Regions from separate parts of the Tatumella terrea genome, predicted to be linked through region 2. Evidence: predicted binding sites of a transcription regulator. Region 2 holds the regulator's gene; the other holds the start of a gene.

Region 1 (6,397 bases), on a different contig from region 2:
TTGTCAAAGCAGTTTTAGCCGCGAATGAACTGTTTGCTGATAAAAGATACAATCAGCGGCGGGGCGCTGATTGACTGCTTTGCCGGGGACAAATAAAGACGGATTCGCCAGACCCGGCAGTTATACGCAACCAGGCTGCAACTGATAGACCCAGGCGCTGATCTGGCGGTCATCCGGGGTGGTGACTTCTGTCAGTACCCGGTCATACCCGTCTTCAAACTCATCCAGCCGTTGCCAGTGATGGTGCAGATGCTCTGAGAAAAACAGAAATCCTTCGATAGCTGCGCCCTGAGGGTCAAGGACAACGCCCGGGAAACCGGCTGCGGCTCCCCGGCCACTTGCAAAGTATCTCCCGTGGATGGTTCCGGCTTGCCACTCACCGCCGATATTTTCCAGCAGGCAGGCATTGCACTGGCCGGGGCGTAATGTTCCGTAGACGAAAAGGGGAGTCATAAGTACCTCATCAGTAGCAGGGGGCTGTATTCTGCCAACATACCCGGCGACAACGGCTAACACAAGGCAGAAGAGCATGGTGAATGCCGGCCTCTGTGACGGATGCCGGAGTGACGGACCTCCGTATCCCAGCAAAGCCAGCTGTTTCGCCGGTCCGGCCGCCCTGAGGGGATACCCGGTACGAAAAGTGTTATGAATGTCGTCAGCCTGTGAGTCTGTCGTCTGTGGTACAGAACGCGGCGATCAGATAAAAATAAAGATGATACCTGGCCTGCGGATGAAGGATATCAATGACTTTTTAATCAGCTCAGTTAAAGCGGATATTGACCGGGGCGATGGCTATATCCTTACGTTAAGCGTTTGAATGAATATAAATTCCTGATCATGCTTTGAAGAAGTGTGAATTAAGACGGGTGGCAACCTTTTTCCGCTTCACCCCGGGCCCGAATTTTCGGGCCTTACTTGCTTAAGTGACCGGCGTCAGGGTTATGGGTCATTCGACAGCATTTTTGCCAGCGTGATTTTGGGGATAGATGACGGGATTACCGGGATGACTGGCAGAGACGCAGGGACCATGCCCCCCGGAGACATCCCCCTGACCGGGGATCACTTCCCTACAGCGCTGTTAATTCTTATTGGTGCTTCTGAGCATTTTCCCTGCCGGGAAAGGCGGATAAAAAAGCCCCGTGCAGAACGGGGCTATCACACCGGGCCGGGTCAGCAGACCGGGCGCGGCGGGTCAGAACGGTGCATCAATATCCACAACGTCGATCAGTTTGTGGTTAACAAACTCTTTCAGGCCCAGGCCGAGCAATTCACGGCCATATCCCGAGCGTTTTACTCCGCCGAACGGCAGATCCGCTTTAACCATGGTCGGGTGGTTGATAAAGACCATCCCGGTGGTGATTTTTTTTGCCAGGGCATAACCGTAGCGGGTATCCGCTGTGAATATTGAGCCTCCCAGCCCGAAGTGCGAGTCATTAGCAATACGCACGGCATCTTCGTCATCCCGGGCCTTAATAATCATGGATACCGGGCCAAAGAACTCTTCATACCATGCCGGGTTATCCGGTGTGACATTGGTCAGTATGGTCGGCTGAACAAAGGCACCTTGCTGCGGAACCTTCTCACCGACTTCTGTGGCGATCGCACCATGTTTGACGGCATTTTCAATCTGTTTCCGCACGCTATCCGCCGCCCGCTGTGATGAAAGAGGGGCCAGTTGCGTGCTGCTGTCCATCGGGTCACCGGCTTTCAGTGCAGCGACACCGGCGGTGTATTTTTCCAGGAAAGTATCATAAATTTTTTCGTTGATGATCATCCGCTTGGATGACACGCACACCTGGCCGGCATTCCAGTGCCGCCCGAACACTGCCCATTTGACGGTCTTATCCAGTTCCGCATCGGCCAGTACTACAAAGGCATCCGTACCGCCCAGTTCCAGGGTAGATTTTTTCAGGTATTTTGCGGCCGTCTGCGCCACACTGGCCCCGGCCTTTTCTGACCCGGTCAGGGCTACGCCGTGCACACGCGGATCCTTCAGTACGTCCTCAATTTTATTGTGTGGCAGGAACAGATTGGTGAATCCGCCGGCAGGTAGCCCGGCATCCAGCATCAGTTGCTGGAAGGCTTCGGCACACTGAGGCACATTAGAGGCATGTTTCAGCAGCAAGGTATTACCCGCGGCCAGCTGCGGGGCCAGAATACGGGCAATCTGATAGAACGGAAAGTTCCAGGGCTCGATGGCCAGAATGACGCCGAGGGGCTGGTGGACCAGTACGGCTTTGCCTTCCGCCGGGTCGGTCACCGGTAGCGGCTCGTCTGCCAGCAGTTTGCCGGCGTTGTTCACGTAGTATTCGAATATTGCGGCAGATAATTCTACTTCGGCTTCTGCCTCGGCAAGGATCTTGCCCATCTCCAGGGTGATGATTTTGGCGAATGCTGTTTTCCTTTCCCGCAGGATATCTGCGGCTTTCTGTAACACTGGCACACGGTCACTGATGGAAAGCACACGCCATTGTTTAAAGGTTTCATCGGCACGGGTGATCGCCGCGGCGATTTCGCTGTCGGTAGCATCCGCAAAAGTTTTTATCGTTTCACCGGTGTAGGGATTAATGGTTGAAAATGGCATAAAGCGTACCTTCTGTTAACCGGCCGGGCGTATTGCCTCAGTCCGTAGGGGGGATTTTTCCCCGGGGTGTCATTACTCTTTCGTTAAGTGATTTATAAGTAAAGATGACCGGATATTCCAGATGGCACGCTCTATTGGTGTTATAGGTCACATTTTTTAGTATTTTCAGGTGATTACCCTTAATATCTGCAAGGGTATGACGGTCTCTGTCCTGGACAGCAAAGCCCTATAGCGTGGATGTCGCGGATAATTCCGGCAGACCCGGGCGGCCTGCCGGAAAGGCGGCTTACCTTACATGCCCGTAGACTGAAGGACTCAGTTCAGGGAGATGCGAACAATGCTGTCAGGGCCTTTGGTTGACATATCTTTATTAAAGTCCTGTTTCACGGTGACATACAGGGTATTACCGTCCGGAGAAACCAGCAGACTGTTCGGGTGACTGCTGAACGACCAGTGATGTTTTACGGCATAGGTGGTGCCGTCCAGTACCAGCACTTTCTTCGATTCACGCTGGCTGATATACAGTTCATTGCGTTTTGCATTGAATTTAATGCCCAGCGCATCGCCCGGCAGACGTTTAATCACCTTACCGGTATGTTCATCAAAGACCAGGGTGGTTTTTTGTTTTGAATCATCGGTGACAAACAGACGTCCTGTGGCAGGATCTTCAGCCATATTCAGGAACAGATACGCTTTGCCATCTTCCGCCGTCAGGCGTTTTTCGATTTTATGGCTGTGCGGATTAATGACCAGGATTTCCCCGCCGCCATTGGCGGCGTAGATTTTGTCCGTCAGCGGAGAATAAATGATCCCGGTGACCCATTTACCGGCATTTTTGATCCGTGTTTTCAGGCGAAAAGTGCGGGTATCCACGACGGAGATAAAGCCCGGGTCGGCCACAGCCCCAACGTATAATTCATTGCCATGCCATAAGATTTCACGTGCGCCTATCGCATCACCCTCTTTATCTTTACCTCCGAACATCAGACGCTGCAGCACCTTACCGGTCTGTGCATCGACTTTCGAGACCCCGCCATCCAGCGTATTTGTGGTGTAAAACACCTTGCCTTGCGCATCGGTCGCCATCCCAAAGTTTTTCAGGTCGGTGTGCGTTTCCCCGACCACTTTGAGTGTGCGCGGATCCAGACGGTACAGCACACCGCCGTTCACATTTTTAAAGCTTTGCGCACTGGCGACATACAGAACACCTGCCTCCTGTGAGTAGGCCATTTCATACAACCCATCGCCTAATTCACGCTGAGTCAGAGACTGATCAGCCGGCGCGGTTTTCGTGGCGGTCACGGCCGGAGGCGGAGCTTTTCCGGCAGGGGCCTGGCAGGCAGTCAGGCCAAAGGTCGTGGCAATAGCAACAGCCAGTGCAGCGTTACGTGCGCTGAATAATGGTTTCATTCTTAGCTCCGGAAGGGTGAAAGGCGGCGTTCAGTGCTGACTTTCAGTAGCAAATAGTAAAAAGAATGAGAAGCATACGCATTAACCATTAAGAAGTAAATCTTGCGATGCTGCGTGAGCAGACCGGGAAGTGCAAAGGAAAGTATTTACCGGTTAATTTAGTCTTTAACCGGTATGATTTTTGATTAATGTTTATGTATCAGCATCTTAAATTAAAACATCCGTCACTTTTATTACTTTTATACAAATGGTTATATTTAGAAATGTAACTTTTTAGTATTTCCTGAAAAGAAATAATTATCATTATCCTTATCATTCTTTATCTGGTAGCCGGGTAATGGGCTGCGGCTTCCGGGTAAACATTATAACAACGTTCGTCATTCATCTTTGTCAGGGGATAACATGTCCGGCAACCATCATGCAGGGGCTGAAGACAGCATTCTGTCGTTTCGCCATCGTACGTTTCGTGTCTCGTTGCTGGTTCTCGCTGTTCAGTGGAGTATCGGCTCACTGGCCGCTCAGGCCGCAGACAGTTCTGCCACACCAGCCACCGACAGTAATGTGTCAGACTTAGTCGTTACCGGCAGTCCCGGGGCCGCGGATAGCGGGAAGAAAACCGATTATACGGTACAGACTACCCGTGCCGGCACAAAAATGCTGATGACACCCCGGGATGTCCCTCAGTCACTGAGCGTAATCACTCAGGCCAGAATGAAGGATCAGGATCTGCAATCCATCGGGCAGGTTCTGGCCAATACTACCGGTGTTTCGGCGGATCTGGTGGACAGTGAACGTTCTGAATATTATTCGAGGGGCTTCAAAATCAGCAGTTTTACCTTCGACGACATCCCCACCTCGGTGAATGATGACTGGAACTTTGGTGATGCGGCTTCAGACACCGCAATCTACGACAGAATCGAGGTAGTGCGGGGGGCCACGGGCCTGATGACCGGAGCCGGAAATCCCGCCGCCTCGGTTAACATGGTCCGTACACAAGCCGACAGCAAAACCTTCACCGGAAATCTGACCGCCAGTTATGGCACCCGCAATAACCAGCGTTATGTGGCGGACCTTTCGGGCCCTCTGAATGCGTCAGGCTCATTGCGTGGCAGGGTGGTGACGGGCTATCAGGATCAGGACAGCTGGCTCGACCGCTATCATAAAACCAGTAAGTTCTTTTATGGCGTGGCCGGGGCTGACCTCAGTGAACGGACAACGCTCTCGCTGGGCTATGATTATAATGATACCGAAACCGGTAACCCGACCTGGGGGGGCTTACCGGATTTCTACAGCAACGGTGACTTAACGCATTATCGCCGCAGTCTCAACTCTGCCGCTGACTGGACGCGTTATAACACCAACTCGCACAAGCTGTTAGCCAATCTGGTGCATCATTTTGATAACGGCTGGATATACCGTATCAACGGCACACATGCGATCAGTACCTTTAATGACAAACTGCTGGATGTGATGACATACCCGGATGAGGATACAGGCGAAGGGGCGACCGGGTTTGGCAGTAAGGATCGCGGACACCGTTCCCTGGATTCGGTCGATACCTATGCCAGCGGACCGTTCAGTCTGCTGGGGCGTGAGCATCAGTTAATGGCAGGGATCAGCTATAGCCGTCAGCATAATGCCACTTACAGTCAGGACGGCATTACGGATGCGGATAACTACGATATCTCAGCTGCCGATATGGGGGTGTTTGATAATCACTGGAGCGGGAATATTGCCGAACCTGAATGGCAAAGCTGGTATGTGAATGCTAATGATATTGTCCGGCAGAAATCGGCCTATACGGCGGCACGATTCTCACTGGCTGACCCGTTGACACTGATTGCGGGTGCGCGTTATACCCAATGGAACACCGACGGCACCAGCGGGAATATGGCGAAAAATAACATTACCCCGTATGCGGGGCTGGTCTATGACATCAACGATGCGCTGTCGGCTTACGCCAGTTATACCTCCATCTTCCTGCCACAGACTTACCGGACGGGGTCCGGTCAGACACTGGCCCCGGTGACCGGAAAAAGTTATGAAACGGGTCTGAAATCTGACTGGCTGAATGGCCGGCTGACGGCGACCTTCGCGGTATTCCGCATAGAACAGGACAATGTCGGTCAGGAAGAGAACGGGGTCTACGTCAATAATAGCAGTGAACAGGCTTACACCGCGGTTAAAGGCGCCGTCAGCAAAGGGGTTGAGTTTGAGCTTAACGGTGCGGTCACGGATAATCTGGAAATGACGTTTGGCGCAACCCGTTATGTGGCCCGGGATGCTGAGGGGCGTTTCAATCCGGAACAACCACAGACATCTCTGAAGCTCTTTGCACGCTATCAGGTGCCGTCGATGCCTGATTTAACCGTCGGTGGGGGCGTCAACTGGCAAAACCGCATT
Region 2 (6,397 bases):
TTTTTAGTTTACTGAGAGGGCTCAGCGATGCCGGCTCCCGGAGTGAAACAGGATCCTGTTCCGGCAGCGCGGCTTCCCCCGGGGTATAAGGCCGCAGCCTGCGGATCCGCGGACGAAGGATCACACCCGGCATGGCGCGTAACTTACGGCGTAACTGATTTTTAGCCGGACGTTCGTGATAGAGCTTCAGAACAATGACCGAGAAGGCCAGTAGAGCGGTTAAACCGTTGGCTGTCATTACCGGCACATCACCGACGCGGAACCCGTACCAGGTCCAGCAGGATACGCCGAAAAACAGTGCAGACCACATACCCAGCGACAGGGCTTTGGTATCCCGGTTACGGATAATATGCAGTACCTGCAGAAAAAACGAACCGGTCGTCACCCAGGCCGCGACGGTACCCAGGGCCACGGGCCAGGGGGAGAGAAAATAGGTCGCAAGCAACGCCAGCATGGCGGTAACCACAACGATATAGACACTTTTCATTGCTTGTCGTCCCCCATTATCGTCAACTGTTGCTGCATATCGTCAATCGTTCGGGTCAGATCCGCGATGAATTGTGGCTCTCCGGCCAGAGACCCTAATAACTTTTGCTGACCGGCGAAGGCGGCCACCGGATCATCGCTGGCAAAAACTGCCCGGAAATCGACACTGTCATTCGCCCGATCCTGATACTCAAAGGGCAGGGTATTGTTCGCATATTTCTGCATAAACAGGAAACAGAGCGCCACCAGGCGAAGCGTTGCCTGCGGCGTCTGCTGTTGCTGATAGCGTGCCTTCAGGGTCGGAACAATAAATTCATGCAATTTGGCAATGCTGTCAGAGGAAACCCGCTGGCAGGTGTCACGTACCCGTTCGTTACCAAAACGCTGCAGCACCGTCTGACAGTAGCGGTTTAAATCGATCGGTGAGTCACCCAGGGCCGGAATCACGTCCTGGCTGACATACTCAGTGATCCACTGACGGACTTCAGGTAACAGGCTCTGGTCAATATATTCCTTACCGAGTAACCCTCCAGCCCAGGCGATACCGCTATGGCTGGCATTAAGAACGCGGATTTTAGCTTCTTCATAAGGGATGACATCGTCCACGAACTCCACGCCTGCCTTCTCCAGCGCCGGACGACCGGCAATAAAATCATCGCGCATGACCCATTGTGTGAATGACTCACAACTGACCGGCGCATTATCATCCTTGATCCCCTGCGCCCGCAGGCGCTGCAGCAGACCGTCATCTGACGCGGGAGTAATACGGTCAACCATTCCGTCCGGCGTACTGATGTTCTGTTCCAGCCATTCAGCTAATGCGCCATCTTCACGGGCGGCAACAAATTCTGTTAATCCGCGACGGAAACTTTCACCGTTACTGCGAAGGTTATCGCAACTCAGCAGCGTGACCGGGCCTGCATTATTTTCCCGCCGTGCAGACAGGATCTTATAGAGAGCACCATACAGGGTAACCGTGTCTGCGGTACCGGCAAGATCACTTTGTATAGGTGCTGCATTCAGATCCAGATGGCCGTCGTCAGTCAGGAAATAACCGCCTTCGGTCACGGTAAAAGAGATGATTCTGGTGTCAGGGCGGGAACCTTCGCTGACTAATGCCTGTAATTGCGGGTCCCAGAGGATGACGTTGTTAATGACTGAGAGAGTTTTGTAGGCGATATTGCCTTCAGGAGAAATAACTTCGAGAGTGTAACGTCCTTGCTGCTGTTCGAGATGTTTCAGTGTCTGCTGTGTGCTGCTGTTACGAATATTGGCCAGAGAAACAGACCAGAGGGTATCCCCGCTTTCATGTAACTCATTCAGATACCAGCACTGATGAGCCCGATGAAAAGCACCTGCACCAAGATGCAGCCAGACCGATTGTTCAGTTCTTTTTGTAGTCAAATGCATTCCTTAATCTGTAACAGATAGTCATGATGTTACTGGTAACCTTACCATGAAAATCCGGCAGATTAAAATTGCCACAGAGGAAAGCAGGGGAGAAAGGGCAGGGACGGGGCTGAAAAACCGGTACAGAGACCTTTAAAATCAAAGGGTTTTAGTCATAAGAAAGCGCTATGGTTCATTGGGGTAATAAAAAACCGCGACAGGGTCACGGTTTTAAGAAGACGACCGGTCTGTCACCGGCAGAAGACATTGACCGCTGAGGCGGCCTGGTACGAAACGAACAAGAGGAACGCTTATTTATCGTTATGTAACGTGTCGTCTTCGCGGCAATCGCCGGTGGTGCAATGACCATACAGGTAAAGACTGTGGTTGGTCAGCTTAATGCCAAATCGTTTGGCAATTTCACGCTGACGCTGTTCAATTGACTCATCGCTGAACTCAATAACCTTGCCACAATCCAGGCAAATCAGATGGTCATGGTGCTGCTGTTGGGTCAATTCAAAGACTGACTTACCGCCTTCGAAGTTATGACGCGTAACGATACCCGCATCATCAAACTGGTTCAGTACGCGATACACCGTCGCCAGACCAATTTCTTCGCCCATATCGATCAGGCGTTTGTACAAATCTTCCGCACTGACGTGATGGCATTCAGGTTCCTGAAGAACTTCCAGAATTTTCAGTCTCGGAAGCGTGACCTTCAGACCAGCCTTTTTCAGTGCGGAGTTATTGTCAGTCATGCAGTTGTTGTCCTGTTACTTTTGAAAATGACTTTGGCAAAGCGCCATGAAGTTCGGTAATGACCTTATTTTTTTAGGTCCATTATAGAACCGAAGTATCGAAATTGAAACAACAGGTCCGGGCCGGTTTTCCCTGAGGAAAAATCGCGGATCACCGCAAAATGCAGGCCTGCCAGGGATAGTGACAATCTGATACAAAAAAGATATTCCCGGAAATCGCACCCACGTAAAAACTGATGCACACATGCCGGGAAAAATAGCTCAGAGCCCGCCGGTCATTTTAGCCGGCTCTGCAGATGCTGAAGTGAACACTATCACAACTGATACAAAAAACCCTACTAAGCGTTGAGGATTTCTTTCAGCTGCAGTTCATCGGAAATCTGGACGACCCACTGGCTGACACGTTCGTTGGTCAGTTCTGGCTGGCGGTCTTCATCAATGGCCAGGCCCAGGAAGTGTTTATCATCGGCCAGTCCTTTAGAGGCTTCAAAATGGTAGCCTTCTGTCGGCCAGTGCCCGACGATGACCGCACCTTTGGGTTCGATGATGTCGCGCAGTGTCCCTAATGCATCACAGAAGTATTCCGCATAGTCTTCCTGGTCGCCGCAGCCGAACAGTGCCACCAGTTTGCCGTTAAAATCAATTTCTTCCAGCGTCGGGAAGAAATCATCCCAGTCACACTGTGCTTCACCGTAATACCAGGTCGGGATCCCCAGCAACAGAATATCGAAAGCGTCCAAATCTTCTTTGGTACTTTTAGCGATGTCGTGCACTTCAGCAACGTCTTTACCCAATTGTTTCTGGATCATTTTTGCGATGTTTTCAGTGTTGCCGGTATCGCTGCCAAAAAAGATGCCTACGATTGCCATGTGGGGTTAACCTCTTGAATCTTCGAATCAGATGAATGTAATTTCAGTACAGATGCGCGAATAATAGCAGACCTGAGATATGTGCGGTACTTGTAAACGAGTCAGATTTATCCCTGAGTGCGCAACACAGACTCAATTCTTTTTCAGTTGCGCCAGGATGATTTGTTCGATGAGTTCGCTGCGGCTCAACTGCTGTTCTGCCGCCAGTGAATTCAGGGCATCGACCACTTCACTGTTCATTTTAAGCTCTACCCGCTGTAATCCGCGCACTCTGTCCCGTTTTAGCTGGTTGCGTTTATTTATCCGTAACTGTTCGTCACGGGAAAGCAGACTGGTTTTGGGGCGACCGGGTCTGCGTTCATTCGCGAATAAATCGAGCGTAGTACGATCCGTATTTTCTTTTGCCATGATTTTTGAAACTGAACACCTGCGATGTATCAGATACACGCAGCATAGTGATGAATGAATACGGTTATCATGTTAAAAGCACACGATAAAATTTTAGCGCGCAATCATACTCCAGTGAGATGACAGACGCCAATGTTAAAACACGCCCGGTCACTGGATTTCAGGCTACGGGCAGAAAACGTTGCACCGCGCTTATCACCGCATCGGGTTTTTCTGCATGGACCCAGTGACCGGCCCCGGCAATTATATGGGCTTTCGCCGCAGGAAATTGCGCCAGAAGGGGCTCGCGATAGTGATTATCCAGATACGGGGATAAGGCGCCCCGGATAAACAGGGCAGGGCCAGGCCAGGCAGGACATGCTTCCCAGCCGGAGATGGTCGTATAATTATCCCACAGGGCCGGCACATTGAATAACCACTCCCCCTGGCGGAATGACTTCAGCAGGAAATTAATGACCATCTCATCCTGCAGAAGCGGGCGCATCAGTTGCGCCGCAGCTTCCCGTTGGCGGATGCCTGCGTCGCTGACGGCCTGAAGTGCGGCAAAAATGGCATCATGCCGGCGGGTCTGATAATTGACGGGCGCGATATCAATAATGACCAGACGGTTGATCCGCTCCGGTGCCAGCGCTGTCATCGCCATCGCTATTTTGCCACCCATCGAATGACCTATCACATCCACCTTATCCAGCTGGTGGCTATCCAGCGTCTGCAACATATCCTGTGCCATCGCCGCGTAGTCCATCCCGGCGGCCCGCGGAGAACGGCCATGGTTACGAACGTCCACCTGTAAGACACTGCGGTGCGGATGCAGGTGACGGGCCAGCACGCCCAGGTTATCCATACTGCCAAAAAGGCCGTGGATCAGCAGAACCGGGGATGATTCTTCATCAATTTGTGCAGATTGCAGACGACTGTTTAAAATCATGGCAAAGTTCTTACGGTTGCGACCCTGGCTTAGGGTATCATGGGTGACTATTCAGGAAATCCGGCAGGGGATTCTAAGGCATATTCTGACTTTTACCTGAACGGTAATTCAGTTCTACCTGCTTGTCTCTGTTTAATTTTATAATCAACTGGTAATTTACCGGGGCAGAATATCAGATTATTTCCGGTATACTGCCATTATTCGGAATTTTACATTAGCCATAACAGTACGGAAAAAGATGAAAACGATTGAAGTAGACGATGAGCTTTATCGCTATATTGCCAGCCATACACGTCATATCGGCGAAAGTGCCTCCGATATTTTGCGCAGAATGCTTAAGGTTTCTGAGCAGGCAATCACTGATACCCCCGATGAGAAGGCTGACAGTAAGGAAACTTCGCTACTGGCCAGTGCGCGTGTTGAATCGCGCCCGCAGGATCGTGTTCGTACCGTGCGTGAGTTGTTATTGTCCGATGAATACGCGGAACAAAAGCGCGCTGTTAACCGCTTTATGATGGTGCTGTCGACCCTGTATCGTCTGGATCCTCAGGAATTCCGTCAGGCAACCACGACGATGCAGGGACGTACACGTGTCTACTTCGCGGGTGATGAGCAGACGCTGTTACAGAGCGGTACGCATACTAAACCAAAACATATTCCGGGAACACCTTACTGGGTGATCACCAATACCAATACCGGCCGCAAATGCAGCATGATCGAACACATTATGCAGTCGATGAAGTTTCCTCAGGAACTTGCTGACAAAGTTTGCGGGACTATTTAATCCGAACTTAGCGTTAGGGAGAAACGGCAATGGCCAGTCACCCACGGGCAGGACAACCTGCTCAACAGAGCGATCTTATTAATGTCGCGCAACTGACATCACAGTATTATGTGTTGAAACCGGATCTGTCTGACAATGATCATGCGGTGAAATTCGGGACCTCCGGTCACCGTGGCAGTTCCGCGCGTCAGAGTTTCAATGAGACGCACATTCTGGCGATTGCCCAGGCAATTGCAGAAGAACGCAGCAAAAACGGGATTACCGGGCCTTGCTATGTGGGTAAAGATACCCATGCGTTATCTGAACCGGCGATGATCTCCGTGCTGGAAGTTCTGGTCGCCAACGGGGTGGAAGTGATTGTCCAGCAGGACAATGGTTATACGCCGACTCCGGCCATTTCTAACGCTATCCTGCAGCATAATCAACATAGCTCAGTGCTGGCCGATGGTATTGTGATCACGCCATCACACAACCCGCCGGAAGACGGAGGGATTAAATATAATCCACCGAATGGCGGACCGGCCGATACCAATGTCACGAAAGTCGTCGAAGCCCGGGCGAATCAGTTAATCCGGGACGCTTTAAAAGACGTCAAACGTATGACCCTGGCGGAAGCTAAGGCCAGCGGACGTATCCGTGAAGAAGATTTGATCCAGCCCTACGTCGAAGGACTGGCCGGGGTTATCGATTTTGACGCCATTAAAAAAGCGAACCTCACGCTGGGTGTGGACCCACTCGGTGGCTCCGGTATTGCCTACTGGCAGCGTATCGCGGA

What was found. The regulator Fur, encoded in region 2, represses iron uptake genes when iron is present. The targets are predictions, from matches to a motif close to ATAATAATGAGAACNACTATCAA.
Region 1: the regulator Fur is predicted to act here: its motif matches at 4,288-4,310, upstream of fhuE (ferric-rhodotorulic acid/ferric-coprogen receptor FhuE).

What each region holds. Positions count from the first base shown of each region.
Region 1 is NZ_BAAAFX010000018.1:217,091-223,487, reverse strand. Features, by position in the region: gene ABD035_RS14270 (gamma-glutamylcyclotransferase family protein) at 121-453, opposite strand; gene ABD035_RS14265 (NAD-dependent succinate-semialdehyde dehydrogenase) at 1,193-2,584, opposite strand; gene ABD035_RS14260 (YncE family protein) at 2,900-3,994, opposite strand; gene fhuE (ferric-rhodotorulic acid/ferric-coprogen receptor FhuE) at 4,397-6,397, shown strand, end outside.
Region 2 is NZ_BAAAFX010000017.1:117,186-123,582, forward strand. Features, by position in the region: gene ABD035_RS12585 (SemiSWEET family sugar transporter) at 1-487, opposite strand, end outside; gene dalD (D-arabinitol 4-dehydrogenase) at 484-1,890, opposite strand; gene fur (ferric iron uptake transcriptional regulator) at 2,187-2,633, opposite strand; gene fldA (flavodoxin FldA) at 2,972-3,502, opposite strand; gene ybfE (LexA regulated protein) at 3,635-3,910, opposite strand; gene ybfF (esterase) at 4,071-4,838, opposite strand; gene seqA (replication initiation negative regulator SeqA) at 5,077-5,622, shown strand; gene pgm (phosphoglucomutase (alpha-D-glucose-1,6-bisphosphate-dependent)) at 5,652-6,397, shown strand, end outside.